Regions from separate parts of the Burkholderia sp. MSh2 genome, predicted to be linked through region 1. Evidence: predicted binding sites of a transcription regulator. Region 1 holds the regulator's gene; the other holds the start of a gene.
What was found. Region 1 encodes HrcA, which represses chaperone genes, less so after heat shock. Its sites were predicted from a motif close to TTAGCACTCNNNNNNNNNGAGTGCTAA; they were not measured.

Region 1 (4,405 bases):
AGCTTCTTGCGCAGCGTCGCGTAGTAGCTGTAGCCGATCGGGTGCAGGAATGGCACGGTGTGCTTCGAGCGGCGTACCTCGATCGTGTCGTTCAGTTCGAGCGACGTGAACGACTGCATGTCGAAGTTCACGTTCACGTCGCGCCCGGCGACGATCTGGATCGCGATCTTCGAATCGTCGGGCAGCACGATGGGCCGGTTCGACAGCGCGTGCGGCGCGATCGGCACGAGCACGATGCCCGCCAGCTGCGGATGGAGGATCGGGCCGGCCGACGACAGCGCGTAGGCGGTCGAGCCGGTCGGCGTGGCGACGATCAGGCCGTCGGAACGCTGGTTGTACATGTACCGGCCGTCGACCGACGCGCGCAGCTCGACCATCCCGGAGACGCCGCTGCGGTTCACGACGACGTCGTTGAAGGCGATGGCGTGGTAGATCGGTTCGCCGTCGCGCATGATCCGGGCTTCGAGCAGCGCGCGCTCCTCGCGCTCGAACTTGCCCGACAGGATCACCGGGACGAGCGCCTGCATGTCGGCCGCCGCGATGTCGGTGATGAAGCCGAGCCGCCCGTGGTTGATCCCGATCAACGGCGTCTTGTACGGCGCGAGCTGACGGCCGATGCCGAGCATCGTTCCGTCCCCGCCCAGCACGACCGCCACGTCGGCGCGCGCCCCGATTTCGGCCGGGGTCAGCGCCGGGTAGCCGGTGATGCCGATCTCGCGCGCCGTCTCGGCTTCGAAGACGACCTCGAAGCCCCGCCTGGCGACGCAGGCGGCCAGCGTGGCGAGCGGCTCGGCGATATTGGGCGTATTGCTTCGGCCGACGAGCGCGACGGTGTTGAACTGATTGCCGGTTTTCATGCCGGCATTACACCATAGCTCGTTGACGAAAAGAACCGGTGGCGCACCCGTGGGGCCGGATCGGGCCGGCCCGCACAACGGTGGCCGACGCCACTCGCCGCGGTCGCGAGGTTGCGCTAAAATTTTCCACCATGCTAGATCCTCGCGCACGAACCCTCCTGAAAACCCTGATCGAACGGTATATCGCCGACGGTCAGCCAGTCGGATCGCGCACGTTGTCCCGTTACTCCGGGCTCGAACTGAGCCCGGCGACGATCCGCAACGTGATGTCCGACCTGGAGGAGCTCGGCCTCGTGTCGAGCCCGCACACGTCGGCCGGCCGCGTGCCGACGCCGCGCGGCTACCGGCTGTTCGTCGACACGATGCTGACGGTCGAGGCGCCGATCGACGCCGAGGCCGTCGCGCGGCAGGTGCAGAACACGCTGCAGGCCGGCGAGCCGCAGCAGCGGGTGGTCGCGGCCGCCGCGAGCGTGCTGTCGAACCTGTCGCAGTTCGCGGGCGTCGTGCTGACGCCGCGCCGCAGCCACGTGTTCAAGCAGATCGAGTTCATGCGCCTGTCGGACAAGCGCATCCTGCTGATCATCGTCACGCCCGAGGGCGACGTGCAGAACCGGATGCTCGCGACGCCGCGCGACTACTCGCCGTCGCAGCTGACCGAGGCGTCCAACTACATCAACGCGCATTTCGCCGGCCTGTCGTTCGACGAGGTGCGCCGCCGCCTGCGCGACGAGATCGACCAGTTGCGCGGCGACATGACCGCGCTGATGCACGCGGCCGTGACGGCCAGCACCGAGGTGCCCGACACCGAGGACACCGTGCTGATTTCCGGCGAGCGCAACCTGCTCGAGGTGGCGGATCTGTCGTCCGACATGGCGCGGCTGCGCAAGCTGTTCGACGTATTCGACCAAAAGACGGGCCTCCTGCAATTGCTCGACGTGTCGAGCCACGCCCAGGGCGTGCAGATCTTCATCGGCGGCGAATCGACGCTCGTGCCGATCGAGGAAATGAGCGTCGTCACCGCGCCTTACGAGGTGAACGGGCAGATCGTCGGCACGCTCGGCGTGATCGGCCCGACCCGCATGGCGTACAACCGCGTGATACCGATCGTCGACATCACCGCGCGCCTGCTGTCGCTGACCCTGAGCCAGCAGTAGCGCGGCCGGGCGCATGCCCGATCCCGCCCCGTCATCGTGCCGCGGCGGCGCATGCGCCGGCAGTCGGCCGAACGGCCAGCCGACCTGTGCGAGGCAGCCCGCTATAATTGAGGGCCGTCCGGTTCCGTGCCCCGAGCACGTTCTTGCCCATGCGTTTCGATCTTGAGCCGCCTTCGAGTACCGCGGCCGCCCATCGCATCGGTGTGCTGCTGATCAATCTCGGCACGCCCGATGCGCCCACGCCGCGTGCGGTGCGGCGCTATCTGGCCGAATTCCTGTCGGATCCGCGCGTCGTCGAGATTCCGCAGGCCATCTGGCAGGTGTTGCTGCGCACGCTGATCCTGCCGCTGCGCGGCCGCGCGTCCGCGAAGAAATACGCGGCCGTCTGGATGCCCGAGGGCTCGCCGCTGCGCGTGCACACCGAGCGGCAGACCGACAGCGTGCGGCACCTGCTCGCGTCGAACGGCTATCACGTGCTGGTCGACTATGCGATGCGCTACGGCAGCCCGAACATTGCCCAGGCGCTTGCCCAGTTCAAGCGCGCGGGTGTCGAGCGCGTGCTGCTGATGCCGATGTATCCGCAATACTCGGCGTCGACCACGGCTACCGCCTTCGACGCCGCGTTCGAGGCGCTCGCGCGCATGCGCAACCAGCCCGAGGTGCGCACGGTGCGGCACTACGCCGACCATCCGGCCTATCTCCACGCCCTCGCCGAGCAGGTGCGCCATTACTGGGCGCAGCATGGCCGGCCCGACTTCGCGGCCGGCGACAAGCTCGTGCTGAGCTTCCACGGCGTGCCGAAGCGCACGCTCGATCTCGGCGATCCGTATCACGACCAGTGCCAGCAGACGGGCGCGCTGCTGATGGCCGCGCTCGGGCTGTCGACGACCGAATGCCGCGTCACGTTCCAGTCCCGCTTCGGCAAGGCCGAATGGCTGCAGCCGTACACGGCGCCGACGCTGCGCGAGTTCGGCGAGGCCGGCGTGCGGCGGGCCGACGTGTTCTGTCCTGGTTTCACGGCCGATTGCCTCGAAACGATCGAGGAAATCGGAATGGAAGTGCGCGACGAGTTCCTCGCCGGCGGCGGCAAGTCGTTCCACCGCATTCCGTGCCTGAACGGCGCGTCGGCGTGGATCGGTGCGCTCGGGGAGATCGTCGCCGAGAATCTGCAGGGCTGGCCCGTCAGGACGGTGCAGCCCGAAACCGTGAGCTGACGCGATGAACTACAGGATTTCGACCGAACCGGGCGCGAAGCTGCGCATCGACAAATGGCTGTGGGCGGCCCGGTTCTTCAAGACGCGTTCGCTCGCGACCGACGCGGTCGACAAGGGGCACGTGAAGATCGGCGGCGCGGCGGTCAAGCCGGCGAAGGAGGTGCGGGTCGGCGACCAGGTCGAGATTGCGATCGACGGTATCGTCTGGCACATTGCCGTGCTGGGCGTGTGCGACCTGCGCGGGCCCGCGAGCGTCGCGCAGACGCTTTACGAGGAAACGGCAGCGGGGCGGGCCGCGCGGCTCGCCGAGCTGGAGCGGCGCCGCACGTATCGCGAGCCGGCAGCCGAGCTGCACGGCCGGCCGACGAAGCGGGATCGCCGCATCATCGACAGATTTTCGGGTGGGAGCTGAACATCTGGTCGAACGTCGCCCGCGCACTTCCGTATTCGGTCGTGCGGTCGGTGACGGCTCCCGACAGGCAGATGGTGGTGGTGCCGGCAATGAGTACCAGCGCGACCACCGATATCGCAAAGGTCAGTTTCACGGTACTCCCCTCGAGAAGACGGGTGAAAACGGCGCCAGGTGGATGTCAGGCGGCGGTAAGCTAGGGTAAACACGCTTTTTCGACGCTTGAGTGGAGTGTAGTGCAGCGTGCCTGTGCCAAGCTAGTACCCGGCTGGTAAGCGTTGTTACAGGCCGTTTCGCCCGGTCCGGCGAGCGCTGCGGGCGATGCACCGGCACTGCGCGCGGTTGTTTCGCGGCATTGGAGAATGCGGCGCCCAACCCTCTTGAAAACGCAGTTTTCACCCCTATTTGCACCAGCAATGTGCGGTGCCGCCCGGCGTATGATCGGGCGGTTGCCGATTTGGCTTCAACCTCTAATCGACTTTCAGCGACATGGAAAACACGCAAGAGAACCCGGCTACCCAATCGGCCGAAGATATCGGCAGCGAGAAGCCGGAGGCGCAAGGCGCCGCGCCCGCCGCCGAAGCAGCCGACGCGGCGCTCGCGGAGGCTCAAGCCAAGGTCGCCGAGCTGCAGGAAAGCTTCCTGCGGGCGAAGGCCGAGACCGAGAACGTCCGCCGCCGCGCGCAGGACGACGTGTCGAAGGCGCACAAGTTCGCGATCGAGAGCTTCGCGGAACACCTGCTGCCCGTGCTGGACAGCCTGGAAGCGGCC
Region 2 (4,405 bases), on a different contig from region 1:
CGACGCGCGGCGCGCCGCACGTTGCGCGATCAGGCGCTCGAGTTCGCGGCGCGTTTCGAGCACGAGCAACTGATCGTGAATGTTCGGGACAGTGATCATGATGCCGTGACGCGGCACGATCTGAAGGAGATGCGAGGCGGCCAATCGTTGGGCGGCCTCGCGAACCGGTGTTCTCCCGGTATTCAGCTTCTCGGCGAGAGAGGCCTCCGACCAGACGCTGCCGGGCGCGAGCTCCAGCGTCACGATGAGTTCTTCGAGTTTTTCATGAGCCTGTTCGGCAAGGGTGGTACCCGTCAGTCCGTTCATGTGTCTGAGTAGTCTTGAGAAATATTACTAACATACTAGACCGCTCGCCCCCTGTTTTCAACTTGTAGCTAAAAGGGCCGGTGCGGCAGCGTGCCCTTGCCTTGATTTTGTGCAAGCATCTTGACATCCTACTGATATGTCAGTAATATCCAATTAACATGCCTCGGGTGGCGAATGGAAATCGGGCGGGCACCGCATCGCCAGATCCGTTTTTTCGTTGATCGGGGCGTGGGGCGTCTGGATGCCGCAGATTGAGGGGCCCAGGCGCTTGGCGGTCTGTTGGCGTCTGTCAGGGAATTTGCGTCCCTGGAAGCTTTCCAGGGTCAAAGCCGATTCGGGGCAGCACCAACGGAGATGGCAGCGTATGTTCGCGATCTGATATCAGGACACTAATAACATCGGCCGATATGGCCTCTTCAATCCCGGTGAATGCGGTTTCGTTGAAATCGCATCCGGCACTCGCGAATTGACGTTGAATCATGAACGGTTTCAATCGCTCGACACATATTCGAAAAACACGGTGTTGGCGGGGTGGGTCGATTGATTCCAGGCATTTGAAATTGATTGGGTCGATGAAGGCTGGGGGTGTTATGAGTATCTTGTTGGTGGAAGGGGATCCGGGGCAGGCGTCAGCATTTCAACAAGCGCTGCGAGGATCAAATCGTGAAATTTCGCTGGCTTGCGATAGTGCGCGTGCCGTTCAGTTCCTGAGACAGAAGGCCGTGGAGCTGGTGGTGCTCGACTGGCGCATTCCGGATGCCAATGGCTTGAACCTGTTGCACTGGATTCGCGCCCATCTCGGTGACGAGCCCATCGTGCTGTTTTTGGCTGCGAGAACACTCGAGGCGGATATCGCCGCCGCACTGGACGCGGGGGCCGACGAGTACATCGGCAAGCCTTTTCGCGAGATCGAACTGGTGGCCCGGGTCAATGCATTGCTGCGTCGAAATGGCCGGAATAAAAAATCCGACAGCAGAATCGAGGTTGGGGCATACGTGCTGAATCCGCTTTTGCGCACGATAACCCTGCACGGCAAAGTCGTCGACCTGACCGCCAAGGAATATGCGCTGGCATGCTGCCTGTTCGGCAATCTCGGCAACGTGGTCTCTCGGGATTCATTGTCGACGCTGGCGTGGGGGCGAACGCTGGATGGATCGTCACGCAGCCTCGACACGCACATCTATCGGCTTCGGCAAAAATTGGCGCTTCGACCCGAAAACGGAATGCAATTGAACGCCGTATATACGCACGGCTATCGGCTCGACATGATCGACGAGCATTTGATGGCGGACAATTGCGCCGTTCCCGGCCAGTTTGCGCAGCGTGCGATTTCCGGCGGGAGTGCGGCTGGCCTGCTTTAGAAAAAACAGATGACGGGCGCAACAGCCACCGTCGCGACGACGGTGGCTGGCGTTCGCGGGCGCAGCACGTTTGACGTTGATGCGCCGGAAGTCATGAAGAGGGTGGGCGCGCAGCCCTCGTACGGCACGGCATTTCAGGCATGCTGCCAATGGTTGGCGTTTGTGGCGGGTTGCTCCTCGCCCGGCAGCCCGTCGGCCCCGCAACGGATGGATGGCTACCCATTCCCGCGAATGGACGACCGGTAGCGGCGAGCTTTCATGCGTCGGTCGCGAGGCGCAAGGGCGACAAACTGCTCCGATCCTGGCACGACGCCATCGTGACCGGCTGCCTGCGCCGTGAGCGCGATTATGTTGCCGACCCTCATTTATTCGAACCTGGTTTGCCCGGGGTGTCCGGGAATCCCCTGAGTGTGGCTGCCCAGGCCGCATGGCCGCGGCGACGGGTCGCGCACGCGACGCCCGGTATCCTTCCGGTCGGGCCGTTGCCGAACCGAATTATTTCTAAGTTGTTGTTTTTCCTGACTCTTTCATGCCGTGTCAAGGCTTGTCCCCCGCGCGCAAGGTTCGGGGTCGAGCGTTCCCTGGCGCCCTGAAAATTCCTCCGCTTCCCCCTTCTTGAATTTGTCAAAACCCGTCCATATAATTAGCACTCGCTGCACGAGAGTGCTAACAATTCTCTGCCGGGCGATAAGCCGGGCAGATTCCCTAAGCGTTCTTCAATCTCAGTCAAGAGAGGAGTGAATATGAACCTTCGTCCTTTGCACGATCGCGTGATCGTCAAGCGCCTGGATCAGGAAACCAAGACCGCCTCGGGCATCGTGATCCCCGACGCCGCTGCTGAAAAGCCGGACCAGGGCGAAGTCCTGGCCATCGGCCCGGGCAAGCGTGACGACAAGGGCGCACCGATCGCACTCGACGTGAAGGTCGGCGATCGCGTCCTGTTCGGCAAGTACGCTGGCCAGACCGTCAAGGTCGACGGCCAGGAACTGCTGGTCATGCGCGAAGAAGACATCATGGCCGTGGTCAACGCCAAGTAAGCGTCCTCCGACGGTACATATTCCCAAGAATTCAAGGAGTTAGAAGATGGCAGCTAAAGACGTCGTATTCGGCGATTCCGCCCGTTCGAAGATGGTCGAAGGCGTGAACATTCTCGCCAACGCAGTCAAGGTCACGCTGGGTCCGAAGGGCCGCAACGTGGTGCTCGAGCGCAGCTTCGGCGGCCCGACGGTCACCAAGGACGGTGTGTCGGTCGCGAAGGAAATCGAGCTGAAGGACAAGCTCCAGAACATGGGCGCGCAAATGGTCAAGGAAGTGGCTTCCAAGACCAGCGACAACGCAGGCGACGGCACGACGACGGCAACCGTCCTCGCGCAATCGATCGTTCGCGAAGGCATGAAGTACGTCGCATCGGGCATGAACCCGATGGACCTGAAGCGCGGCATCGACAAGGCAGTCGCAGCGGCTGTCGAAGAGCTGAAGAAGATCAGCAAGCCGTGCACGACGAACAAGGAAATCGCACAGGTCGGCTCGATCTCGGCGAACAGCGATTCGTCGATCGGCGATCGTATCGCTGAAGCGATGGACAAGGTCGGCAAGGAAGGCGTGATCACCGTCGAAGACGGCAAGTCGCTGGCTGACGAACTCGACGTCGTCGAAGGCATGCAATTCGACCGCGGCTACCTGTCGCCGTACTTCATCAACAACCCGGACAAGCAAGTTGCCGTCCTCGACAACCCGTTCGTGCTGCTGCACGACAAGAAGGTGTCGAACATCCGTGATCTGCTGCCGGTGCTCGAGCAAGTCGCGAAGGCTGGCCGTCCGCTGCTGATCATCGCTGAAGACGTCGAAGGCGAAGCGCTCGCGACGCTGGTCGTGAACAACATCCGCGGCATCCTGAAGACCGTTGCGGTCAAGGCGCCGGGCTTCGGCGATCGTCGCAAGGCGATGCTGGAAGACATCGCGATCCTGACCGGCGGTCAGGTCGTCGCGGAAGAAACCGGCCTGACGCTCGAAAAGGCAACGCTGGCAGAACTGGGCCAGGCGAAGCGCATCGAAGTGGGTAAGGAAAACACGACGATCATCGACGGCGCAGGCGAAGCCGTGAACATCGAAGCACGCGTGAAGCAAGTGCGCGCGCAAATCGAAGAAGCGACGTCGGACTACGACCGTGAAAAGCTGCAAGAGCGCGTGGCCAAGCTGGCCGGCGGCGTGGCAGTGATCAAGGTCGGCGCTGCGACCGAAGTCGAAATGAAGGAAAAGAAGGCACGTGTCGAAGACGCACTGCACGCAACGCGCGCAGCTGTTGAAGAAGGCATCGTGGCAGGCGGCGGTGTTGCGCTGATCCGCGCTCGCACCGCGATCGCAGGCCTGACCGGCCTGAACGCCGACCAGAACGCCGGCATCAAGATCGTGCTGCGCGCAATGGAAGAGCCGCTGCGCCAGATCGTCACGAACGGCGGCGAAGAAGCCAGCGTCGTGGTGGCGGCAGTTGCTGCAGGCAAGGGCAACTACGGCTACAACGCAGCAACGGGCGAGTACGTCGACATGGTCGAAGCCGGCGTCGTCGACCCGACCAAGGTCACGCGCACCGCACTGCAGAACGCAGCTTCGGTTGCAGGCCTGCTGCTGACGACGGACGCAGCTGTTGCTGAACTGCCGAAGGAAGATGCACCGATGCCGGGCGGCATGCCGGGCGGCATGGGCGGCATGGGCATGGACATGTAATCGACTTCGGTCGA

Region 2: a site for HrcA is predicted at 2,311-2,337, ahead of groES (co-chaperone GroES). Genes of this name have one in related genera too.

The regions. Positions count from the first base shown of each region.
Region 1 is NZ_JPGM01000008.1:117,348-121,752, reverse strand. It holds gene GQ57_RS07045 (NAD kinase) at 1-857, opposite strand, end outside; gene hrcA (heat-inducible transcriptional repressor HrcA) at 989-2,011, shown strand; gene hemH (ferrochelatase) at 2,161-3,225, shown strand; gene GQ57_RS07030 (RNA-binding S4 domain-containing protein) at 3,230-3,637, shown strand; gene GQ57_RS43280 (hypothetical protein) at 3,609-3,770, opposite strand; gene grpE (nucleotide exchange factor GrpE) at 4,124-4,405, shown strand, end outside.
Region 2 is NZ_JPGM01000065.1:1,570-5,974, forward strand. It holds gene GQ57_RS31000 (GntR family transcriptional regulator) at 1-306, opposite strand, end outside; gene GQ57_RS31005 (response regulator transcription factor) at 897-1,667, shown strand; gene groES (co-chaperone GroES) at 2,411-2,704, shown strand; gene groL (chaperonin GroEL) at 2,751-4,391, shown strand.